DNA from 3 places in the Bradyrhizobium sp. USDA 4449 genome. Region 2 is predicted to be linked to each of the others. Evidence: predicted binding sites of a transcription regulator. Region 2 holds the regulator's gene; each other region holds the start of a gene.
What was found. The regulator HrcA, encoded in region 2, represses chaperone genes, less so after heat shock. The targets are predictions, from matches to a motif close to GTTAGCACTCNCNNNNNGNGAGTGCTAAC.
Positions count from the first base shown of each region.

Region 1: the regulator HrcA is predicted to act here: its motif matches at 1,169-1,197, upstream of ACVIIW_RS04805 (co-chaperone GroES).
Region 3: the regulator HrcA is predicted to act here: its motif matches at 1,564-1,592, upstream of ACVIIW_RS31910 (co-chaperone GroES).

Region 1 covers NZ_JBSRYD010000001.1:1,009,869-1,013,142, forward strand. Annotated here, with positions in the region: gene ACVIIW_RS04795 (protein phosphatase CheZ) at 1-338, shown strand, start outside; gene ACVIIW_RS04800 (hypothetical protein) at 451-972, opposite strand; gene ACVIIW_RS04805 (co-chaperone GroES) at 1,290-1,586, shown strand; gene groL (chaperonin GroEL) at 1,704-3,274, shown strand, end outside.
Region 2 covers NZ_JBSRYD010000001.1:2,000,094-2,003,367, reverse strand. Annotated here, with positions in the region: gene pncA (bifunctional nicotinamidase/pyrazinamidase) at 18-740, shown strand; gene grpE (nucleotide exchange factor GrpE) at 808-1,413, opposite strand; gene hrcA (heat-inducible transcriptional repressor HrcA) at 1,483-2,601, opposite strand; gene rph (ribonuclease PH) at 2,769-3,274, shown strand, end outside.
Region 3 covers NZ_JBSRYD010000001.1:6,760,833-6,764,106, forward strand. Annotated here, with positions in the region: gene ACVIIW_RS31895 (NupC/NupG family nucleoside CNT transporter) at 1-85, shown strand, start outside; gene ACVIIW_RS31900 (cupin domain-containing protein) at 198-773, opposite strand; gene ACVIIW_RS31905 (usg protein) at 943-1,230, opposite strand; gene ACVIIW_RS31910 (co-chaperone GroES) at 1,635-1,949, shown strand; gene groL (chaperonin GroEL) at 1,996-3,274, shown strand, end outside.

The sequences.
Region 1 (3,274 bases), 990 kb from region 2:
TCGACCAGGCCGCGAGCGCCATGTCCAAGGTGCAATCGGCCGACCAGCAGAAGCGGCTCGCCGACGACATCCAGGAACGCGTCATCTCGATCTTCGAAGCCTGCAACTTCCAGGACCTGACCGGCCAGCGTATCAGCAAGGTCATGAACACGATGAAGTTCATCGAGCAGCACATCAATTCGATGATGGACATCTGGGGCGGCGTCGACGCCATCAAGTCCCACGCGCCGGTGCCGGTCGACACCCGCAGTGAAGACGAAAAGCTCCTCAACGGTCCGAAGCTCGCCGGCGACGTCGGTCACGCCTCGCAGGACGATATCGACGCGCTGTTCGACTGAGCGAACGCGAGATCAGAAAAACGAAACGCCGGCGCAAGCCGGCGTTTTTTGTTTTGGGCTGTCATTGCGAGACCCCTTCCTTCTTCCCTTGCGGGAGAGGGGACGTCAGACATCACGCCCGCGGCGCGCAACGAACGTAGACCATGTTGCCGTAGCGGGTGGCGGCGTCCTTGTCGACGAAGCGGGTGATCATGACGCGACCGTCGAAGGAGACGACCTCGCGATCCAGCTCGCCCGGCGTCGGGCCGGGGGGGCCGATATAGTTCTTGCCGCTCGGCGAGCCCTTCAGCCGCAGCTCCTGCGGCGTCGCCTGATCGGCGAGATGCATGATCACGCCGCCGGAGGACCCGGCGCCGATCACGTAGGGATTTTTGCACTGGGCCCGCGCGGCCGCTTCGGTGCGGGCGCGGTCGGCCGGGTTCTGGAACGAGGCGAGGCCCCATCGGCCGACGATCTCGTCGGCGCGGATGGAGGCCGGCATTTCCGGCCCGGTGCCGGGCTCAGCCTCGGGCGCCGGCTGGGACGACGAGAAGGACGGCAGGCTCATGCCGCCGCCGCAGGCACCCAGCAGCAGCGCAAGGCAAGAGGCCGCCGCCAGATTGGCAACCGTGCGCGCGTGAGCTGAACTGATCATGGCATTCCCCCAAGCAAGCCTTTGGCCGCGCCCCTCCCGCAGCCAAGCGCAAAACCGCTGCCGGAGCAATGACGTCCTACTACACGCCGGCGCTCCGAACGAATTTCTATTGCCACCATCCTATATCCGCCTCACCAATCGCTTAACCACCTTTGCTTGACAGGATCGCGGCCAAGCCATATTTCCGTGGCGCACTATTAGCACTCGGAAAGCCCGATTGCTAAGCGCGCCGTGCGACCCTCGGGAGGGGGAACGGCGGCGCCGCCCCCACCCACTTCCGCTGCTTTCAGAGAAGCGAGCCTCCAAAGGGAAACGTCATGGCTAAGTCCAAATTTCGTCCGCTGCATGACCGTGTCGTGGTCAAACGTATCGACGCCGAGGAAAAGACCAAGGGCGGCATCATCATCCCCGACACCGCCAAGGAAAAGCCGTCCCAGGGCGAAATCGTCGCCGTCGGCCCCGGCGGCCGTGACGAGGCTGGCAAGCTGATCCCGATCGACCTCAAGGTCGGCGACCGCGTGCTGTTCGGCAAGTGGTCGGGCACCGAGGTCAAGATCGACAACGAAGATCTCCTGATCATGAAGGAGTCGGACATCATGGGCGTGATGGCCTAAGGCCATCTGCCTGAACAGCCGCTGAATGTCATGCCCGGATCATCAGGTCCGGGCATCCATCATTCCGCCTGATATCACCACGCACGACACATCACGAATGAACAGGGATTGCAGAACATGGCTGCCAAGGACGTCAAGTTTTCCGGAGACGCGCGCGATCGCATGCTGCGGGGCGTCGACATTCTCGCCAACGCCGTCAAGGTGACGCTCGGCCCCAAGGGCCGCAACGTCGTCATCGAGAAGAGCTTCGGCGCGCCCCGCATCACCAAGGACGGCGTCACCGTCGCCAAGGAGATCGAGCTCGAGGACAAGTTCGAGAACATGGGCGCCCAGATGGTGCGTGAGGTCGCCTCCAAGACCAACGATCTCGCCGGCGACGGCACCACCACCGCGACCGTGCTGGCCCAGGCCATCGTCCGCGAAGGCGCCAAGGCGGTTGCCGCCGGCATGAACCCGATGGACCTCAAGCGCGGCATCGACAGCGCGGTTGCGGCCGTCGTCAAGGACATCGAAAAGCGCGCCAAGCCGGTCGCCGCCTCCTCCGAGGTCGCCCAGGTCGGCACCATCTCGGCCAACGGCGATGCCGCCATCGGCAAGATGATCGCCCAGGCGATGCAGAAGGTCGGCAACGAGGGCGTCATCACCGTCGAGGAAAACAAGTCGCTCGACACCGAAGTCGACATCGTCGAGGGCATGAAGTTCGACCGCGGTTATCTCAGCCCCTACTTCGTGACCAATCCCGAGAAGATGACCGCCGAGCTCGAGGACGCCTACATCCTCCTGCACGAAAAGAAGCTCTCCGGGCTGCAGGCCATGCTGCCGGTGCTGGAAGCCGTGGTGCAGTCGGGCAAGCCGCTCGTCATCATCGCCGAGGACGTCGAGGGCGAAGCTCTCGCCACCCTGGTCGTCAACCGCCTGCGTGGCGGCCTCAAGGTTGCCGCGGTGAAGGCGCCGGGCTTCGGTGATCGCCGCAAGGCCATGCTCGAAGATCTCGCGATCCTGACCGGCGGCCAGCTGATCTCCGAAGACCTCGGCATGAAGCTCGAGAACGTCACGGTGAAGATGCTGGGTCGCGCCAAGAAGGTCGTGATCGACAAGGAGAACACCACGATCGTCAACGGTGCGGGCAAGAAGCCCGACATCGAGGCCCGCGTCGGCCAGATCAAGGCCCAGATCGAGGAGACCACCTCGGACTACGACCGCGAGAAGCTGCAGGAGCGTCTGGCCAAGCTCGCCGGCGGCGTCGCGGTGATCCGCGTCGGCGGCGCGACCGAGATCGAGGTCAAGGAGAAGAAGGATCGCGTCGAGGACGCGCTCAACGCCACCCGCGCCGCGGTGCAGGAAGGCATCGTCCCCGGCGGCGGCGTGACCCTGCTGCGCGCCAAGAAGGCCGTCGGCCGTCTCACCAACGCCAATGCCGACGTCCAGGCCGGCATCAACATCGTGCTGAAGGCGCTGGAAGCCCCGATCCGTCAGATCTCCGAGAACGCGGGCGTGGAAGGCTCGATCGTGGTCGGCAAGATCCTGGAGAACAAGTCCGAGACGTTCGGCTTCGACGCCCAGACCGAGGACTATGTCGACATGATCGAGAAGGGCATCATCGATCCCGCCAAGGTGGTGCGCACCGCGCTGCAGGACGCTTCCTCCGTGGCCGGCCTGCTGGTGACCACCGAAGCGATGGTCGCCGA
Region 2 (3,274 bases):
CTTGAGGGAGGCGGACGATGATTAATCGACGACAGATCTTGGCCGCGCTGGGGACCACCACGCTCGCGAGCCTCGCGCCATCGGCACTTTTCGCAGCAGCCTCGATCAAGCCGGACGATGCATCCGCGCTGCTCGTGATCGATGTGCAGAACTGCTTCCTGCCGGGCGGCAGCCTCGCGGTGAAGGAAGGCGAGCAGGTCGTGCCTGTGATCAACAAGATGGCCAAAGCATTTTCGAACGTGGTGATGACGCAGGACTGGCACACGCCCGGCCACGTCTCGTTCGCGTCAGCGCATTCCGGCAAGAAGCCGTTCGAGACCATCGACCTGCCCTATGGCAAGCAGGTGCTGTGGCCCGACCATTGCGTGCAGGGCACCGATGGCGCCTCGCTGTCGAAAGACCTCTCGATCCCGCAGGCCGAGCTCATCATCCGCAAGGGCTTCCACAAGGATGTCGACAGCTATTCGGCCTTCGTCGAAGCCGACGGCAAGACAACGACGGGGCTCGCCGCCTATTTGAAGTCCCGCAAGATCAAGCGCGTCTTTGTCGCGGGCCTCGCCACGGACTTCTGCGTCGCCTGGACTGCGCTCGATGCGCGCAAGGCTGGTTTTGAAGTCTACGTCGTGGAAGACGCCTGCCGCGGCATCGACAATCAGGGCTCGCTCGCGAAGGCCTGGGCCGACATGGCCAAGGCCGGCGTGAAGCGGATTCAGTCCGCGGATATCGCGGTGAGCGCATAAAGCGCTCACCTCTGCCAGACCTTGAGGAAGAGGAGGAGACGCGCGCGAGCGCGCTCCTCGATATCGTTCAGTTCGCTTCGTTGCTGTTCGCCGCGGGCGCGGGCTTTGCGCCGCCCTTGGCGACGCCGACCAGCGCCGGACGCAGCACGCGCTCGCCGATGGTGTAGCCGGCCTGCATGACCTGCACGACGGTGCCCGCGGGCACCGATGCGTCAGGCACCTCGTACATCGCCTGATGGAAGTTCGGGTCGAACTTCTGGCCCTGCGGATCGAGCTTCTTCACGCCGTGCTTTTCCAGCGCATTGAGCAGCGAGCGCTCGGTGAGCTCGACGCCCTCGATCAGCGCGATCAGGCCGGGATCGGCCGCAGCACGCGCTTCGGACGGAACGGCATCGAGCGCGCGCTGGAGATTGTCGGCGATGTCGAGCACGTCGCGGGCAAAGCCGGTGATGCCGTAGAGCTTGGCGTCGGCGACCTCCTTGGCGGTGCGCTTGCGCAGGTTCTCCATCTCGGCCAGCGTCCGCAGCATGCGGTCGCGCGCCTCGGCAGCTTCCTTTTGCAACGTTTCGACCGAGCCGGGCTCGGGATCGTCGGGCATGATGTAGGGCTTTGACACCACGGGTTCGCCGGTCGGCGCGGCCGTGTCTTCGGGTTGCCGGGTGGGATCGGTCATCGGCTGCTTCTCGAACTCGTCTCAAGGGGAGGTTTGCTGGCCCGGATATCGTGCTTCGGACGCCGAAAATCAAGCGCCCGTGATCGGCTCAATGCCGGTCAGCCCGCCCAGCAGGCGGCTGACGATGCGGGCGGCATAGTCCACGGTCGGGATCACACGGGCATAGTTCAGCCGTGTGGGCCCGATGACGCCCAAAACGCCGACGATGTGGCCGGCGGCATCCCGATAGGGCGAGATGATGGTGGAGGAGCCGGACAGCGAAAACAGCTTGTTCTCGCTGCCGATGAAGATTCTGACGCCTTCGGCGGTTTCCGCGCGCCCCAACAGGTCGATCACGCCGCGCTTGGTCTCGAGATCCTCGAACAACAGCCTGACACGCTCGAGATCCTCGAGCGCGTGCAGATCTTCCAGCAGATTGGCGTGCCCGCGCACGATGAGCTGGCGGTCCTCGTTCTCGCCGCCCGACCAGCTCGCGATCCCGGCCGAGATCACCTTTTGCGTCAATTGATCGAGCTCGGCGCGGGCCTCGCCGAGCGCGGTTTCCAGCTCCAGCCGCGCCTCGGCGAGCGTCCGCCCGCGAATCCGCGCATTGAGGAAATTGCCGGCTTCCGTGATGGCCGAGGAGGGAACCCCCGGCGGCAGCGCCAGCACACGGTTTTCGACCTGGCCGTCGTCTCCGACCAGGATGACCAGCGCCTTCTCGGGTTCCAGCCGGACGAATTCGATGTGCTTGAGCCGCGCATTGGACTTCGGCGTCAGCACCACCGCCGCGGCGCGCGTCAGGCCGGAGAGCCGGGTCAACGCCTGATCCAGCGCCGCCTCGACCGATTGGGCGTGGCCGACGGTGGCGAGCTGGCTCTGGATCGATTGCCGCTCGGACTCGTTGAGATCGCCGACCTGCATCAGGGCGTCGACGAAGAAGCGCAGGCCGAGTTCCGTCGGCAGCCGGCCGGCGGAGGTATGCGGAGCGTAGATCAGACCGAGCTGTTCCAGATCGGCCATGACGTTGCGCACGGAAGCCGGCGACAGCGGCATCGCGATCAGGCGCGAGATGTTGCGCGAGCCCACCGGCTCTCCGGTCGCGAGGTAACTTTCGACGATTTGACGAAAGATGTCGCGGGAACGCTCGTTGAGCTGGGCGAGGCCTGCGCGCGGCGCGATCAGATGGATCGGATCGTGATGGGCCACAGACGTTAACTCCTGTCAGTTCCTCGTAATTTGTCCATCCCGGGCGCGTCTGACAAGCGGGGCGTTTGCGGGGCAGATATCAGGGGCGAAAAAGCCTTGCTGCCCACCCTCACCCCACCTACAAGCACCGCGAACAGCCTGACCTTGCGAGTTTTGGAGGATTTCCCATGCGGCCAAGCCGCCGTGCGCCCGACGAATTGCGCCCCGTAACGCTTGAGCGTGGCGTGGTCAAATATGCGGAAGGCTCCTGCCTCGTGAAATTCGGCGACACCCACGTGCTTGTGACCGCCACGCTGGAAGACCGCCTGCCGCCGTGGCTGAAGGGCCAGGGTCGCGGCTGGGTCACCGCCGAATACGGCATGCTGCCGCGTGCGACCTCGGAACGCACCCGCCGCGAGGCCTCGGCCGGCAAGCAGAGCGGCCGCACCGTCGAGATCCAGCGCCTGATCGGCCGCTCCCTGCGCACCATCGTCGATCTCGAAGCGCTCGGCGAGCGCCAGATCACCGTCGATTGCGACGTGCTCCAGGCCGACGGCGGCACCCGCACCGCCTCGATCACCGGGGCCTGGGTCGCGCTCGCCGACTGCATCAACTGGATGAAGTCGCGCAACATGATCAAGGCCAACGTGATGCGCGACAACGTCGCCGCGATCTCATGCGGCATCTACAAGGG
Region 3 (3,274 bases), 4.8 Mb from region 2:
GATCAACGCACTGGGATTGAAGTCTATCGTGTCGGGGACGCTGACGACCTGCCTGATGGGCGCGATCGTGGGAGTGTTGACGTAGCGCGGTCTCTCCGCCGTCATTGCGAGCGGAGCGAAGCAATCCAGGAATGTATCAGCGAAGGTGGCCTGGATTGCTTCGCTTCGCTCGCAATGACAAGTGATGCGAGATCGGCCTACGCCTTCAATTCCACCGTCCTGAACTCCGCCGGCAGGATCACTTCCAGCAATTCCACGTCATCGGAATAGTCCAGGATCATGTGCTTGATCTTCGGCGGCTGGGTCCAGGCGCTGCCTTCTTTCATCATGGTCTCGCCCTGCCCGTCCATGTAGGTCTTCACCCAGCCCTTGAGCACGTAGACCATCTGGAACTCGACGTCGTGGAAGTGCAGCTTCGAGACCTCAGTGGGATCGCAGGGGCCTTGCAGGCGGATGACGTGCGCTTGCGCGAGGCCGTGGCTTGCGGCGGCGATGCCGAGGTCGCGGTATTTTGCGTAAGCACGCAGGCCATCGGCTTTGAAATCTTCCTCGCGGTGATGGCTGATGGCGATGCGCTGCCTGGGGCGCGCCGGCTTCTTGACGGATGCATTTGCCGTCGTCGTGCGCGCCTTCGCCCTCACCGCCTTGCGCGCCGAGGAGCGGGTTGCGGCTTTGGCGCCGCTGCGCTTTTTCACTGCGCTCTGGGCTGCGCTGCGCGATTTCGTTTTCGATTTTGTTTCCGATTTTGTTTCCGATTTTGTTTTCTTGGCCATGGGCCGGCCTCCCGTTGTCATGGACGGAGGCTAGCATGAAAACAGCTCTCGTAGGGTGGATTAGCCGAAGGCGTCATCCACCGATTCTCTCTCGGCGCGTGGAAAGCAAGAGGTGATTACGCCAGCGACGCGCTTCGCCCAGCCGCAGGCTAATCCACCCTGCACACCGTCAATGCAGCCGGAACACGCCATCCACGGCGCGCAGCTCGGCCGGCTTGATCAGCTTGGAATGCGCCACCGTCACCGAATGCAGCGGGCCGTCGAGCTTCTCCTGCCAGAACGCCAGGAAGTCGGTCAGCGCCGGGAATTTCGGAAACATGTCGTAGTTCTGCCAGACATAGGTCTGCAGCAGCGAGCGATGATCCGGCATCCTGTAGAGAATTTGGGCCGTCGTCAGCCCGTAGCCCAGCAACTGTTTCCGGAAATCCTCGGAAACGGTTCCAACCCGCAATCCCATGCCAACCTCCTTTGCAGGAGCGCATTCAGGGGGTGGCTTGATCCGGTACGCGACTGGTTGCGCCACCCGGTGGAGATGCGCTCACATGAGAGAAATGTGACGCAAACTGACAATCCATCTCAAGCCTAAAAGTTTAACAAGCTGTTGAAATTCAACGCGTTAGCAGCAGATGCAGCTCCGTGCTAATACGGCCCCCAAGGAAGCCTGGAGAGGCCCTCGCGACGCGGTTAACGATGGTCGCACGAAGTTGGCACTCCGCACTTCCGGCTGCTGATTTTTTTGCTACAAACCCTTGCTCCCGCAAAATTCCTGTCCTATTTCAATCCCGCCTGTGCTAGCACTCGCGGGCACAGATTGCTAACAAGCTAAAAACCTCAACTCGTGCAAATGTTTAGGAGGACTGCATGAATTTCCGTCCGCTTCACGACCGCGTCGTGGTCAAGCGCATCGACGCAGAAGAGAAGACCGCTGGCGGCATCATCATTCCCGACACTGCCAAGGAAAAGCCCTCCCAGGGCGAAGTCGTCGCCGTTGGCCCGGGTGGCCGCGACGAAGCCGGCAAGCTGATCCCGATCGACCTGAAGGTCGGCGACCGCGTGCTGTTCGGCAAGTGGTCTGGCACTGAAGTCAAGATCGACAACGTCGATCTCCTGATCATGAAGGAAAGCGACATCATGGGCGTCCTCGACGTCCCCGCTTCCAAGAAGAAGGCGGCCTAACGGCCCCTCGCTCCCTCCAGTCAAACACATCCAAGGAAAACTCCAGATGGCAGCCAAAGAAGTCAAATTCTCGGTTGAAGCGCGCGACAAGATGCTGCGCGGCGTCGACGTTCTCGCCAACGCGGTGAAGGTCACGCTCGGTCCGAAGGGCCGCAACGTCGTGCTCGACAAGTCGTTCGGCGCTCCCCGCATCACCAAGGACGGCGTCACCGTCGCCAAGGAGATCGAGCTCGACGACAAGTTCGAGAACATGGGCGCGCAGATGGTGCGCGAAGTCGCCTCGAAGTCCGCTGACGCGGCCGGCGACGGCACCACCACCGCCACCGTGCTTGCCCAGGCGATCGTCAAGGAAGGCGCCAAGTCGGTTGCCGCCGGCATGAACCCGATGGACCTCAAGCGCGGTATCGACCTCGCGGTCGAGGCCGTCGTTGCGGACCTCCAGAAGAACTCCAAGAAGGTCACCTCGAACGACGAGATCGCCCAGGTCGGCACCATCTCGGCGAACGGCGACCAGGAGATCGGCAAGTTCCTGTCCGACGCCATGAAGAAGGTCGGCAACGAGGGTGTCATCACCGTCGAGGAAGCCAAGTCGCTCGAGACCGAGCTCGACGTCGTCGAGGGCATGCAGTTCGACCGCGGCTACATCTCGCCCTACTTCGTCACCAACGCGGACAAGATGCGCGTTGAGATGGACGACGCCTACATCCTCATCAACGAGAAGAAGCTCTCCTCGCTCAACGAGCTGCTGCCGCTGCTCGAGGCCGTGGTGCAGACCGGCAAGCCGCTGGTCATCGTCGCCGAAGACGTCGAAGGCGAGGCTTTGGCCACGCTCGTTGTGAACCGTCTGCGCGGCGGCCTGAAGGTCGCGGCCGTCAAGGCTCCGGGGTTCGGCGATCGCCGCAAGGCCATGCTGCAGGACATCGCGATCCTGACCGGCGGCCAGGCGATCTCGGAAGATCTCGGCATCAAGCTCGAGAACGTCACGCTCAACATGCTCGGTCGCGCCAAGAAGGTGATGATCGACAAGGAGAACACCACGATCGTCAACGGCGCCGGCAAGAAGGCCGACATCGAGGCGCGCGTGGCCCAGATCAAGGCGCAGATCGAGGAGACCACCTCGGACTACGACCGTGAGAAGCTCCAGGAGCGTCTCGCCAAGCTCGCCGGCGGCGTCGCGGTGATCCGCGTCGGCGGCGCGACCGAGGTCGAGGTGAAGGAGCGCAAGGATCGCGTTGATGACGCGATGCATGCGACCCGCGCGGCTGTCGAGGAAGGCATCGTCCCGGGCGGCGGCGTCGCCCTGCTCCGTGCCTCCGAGCAGCTCA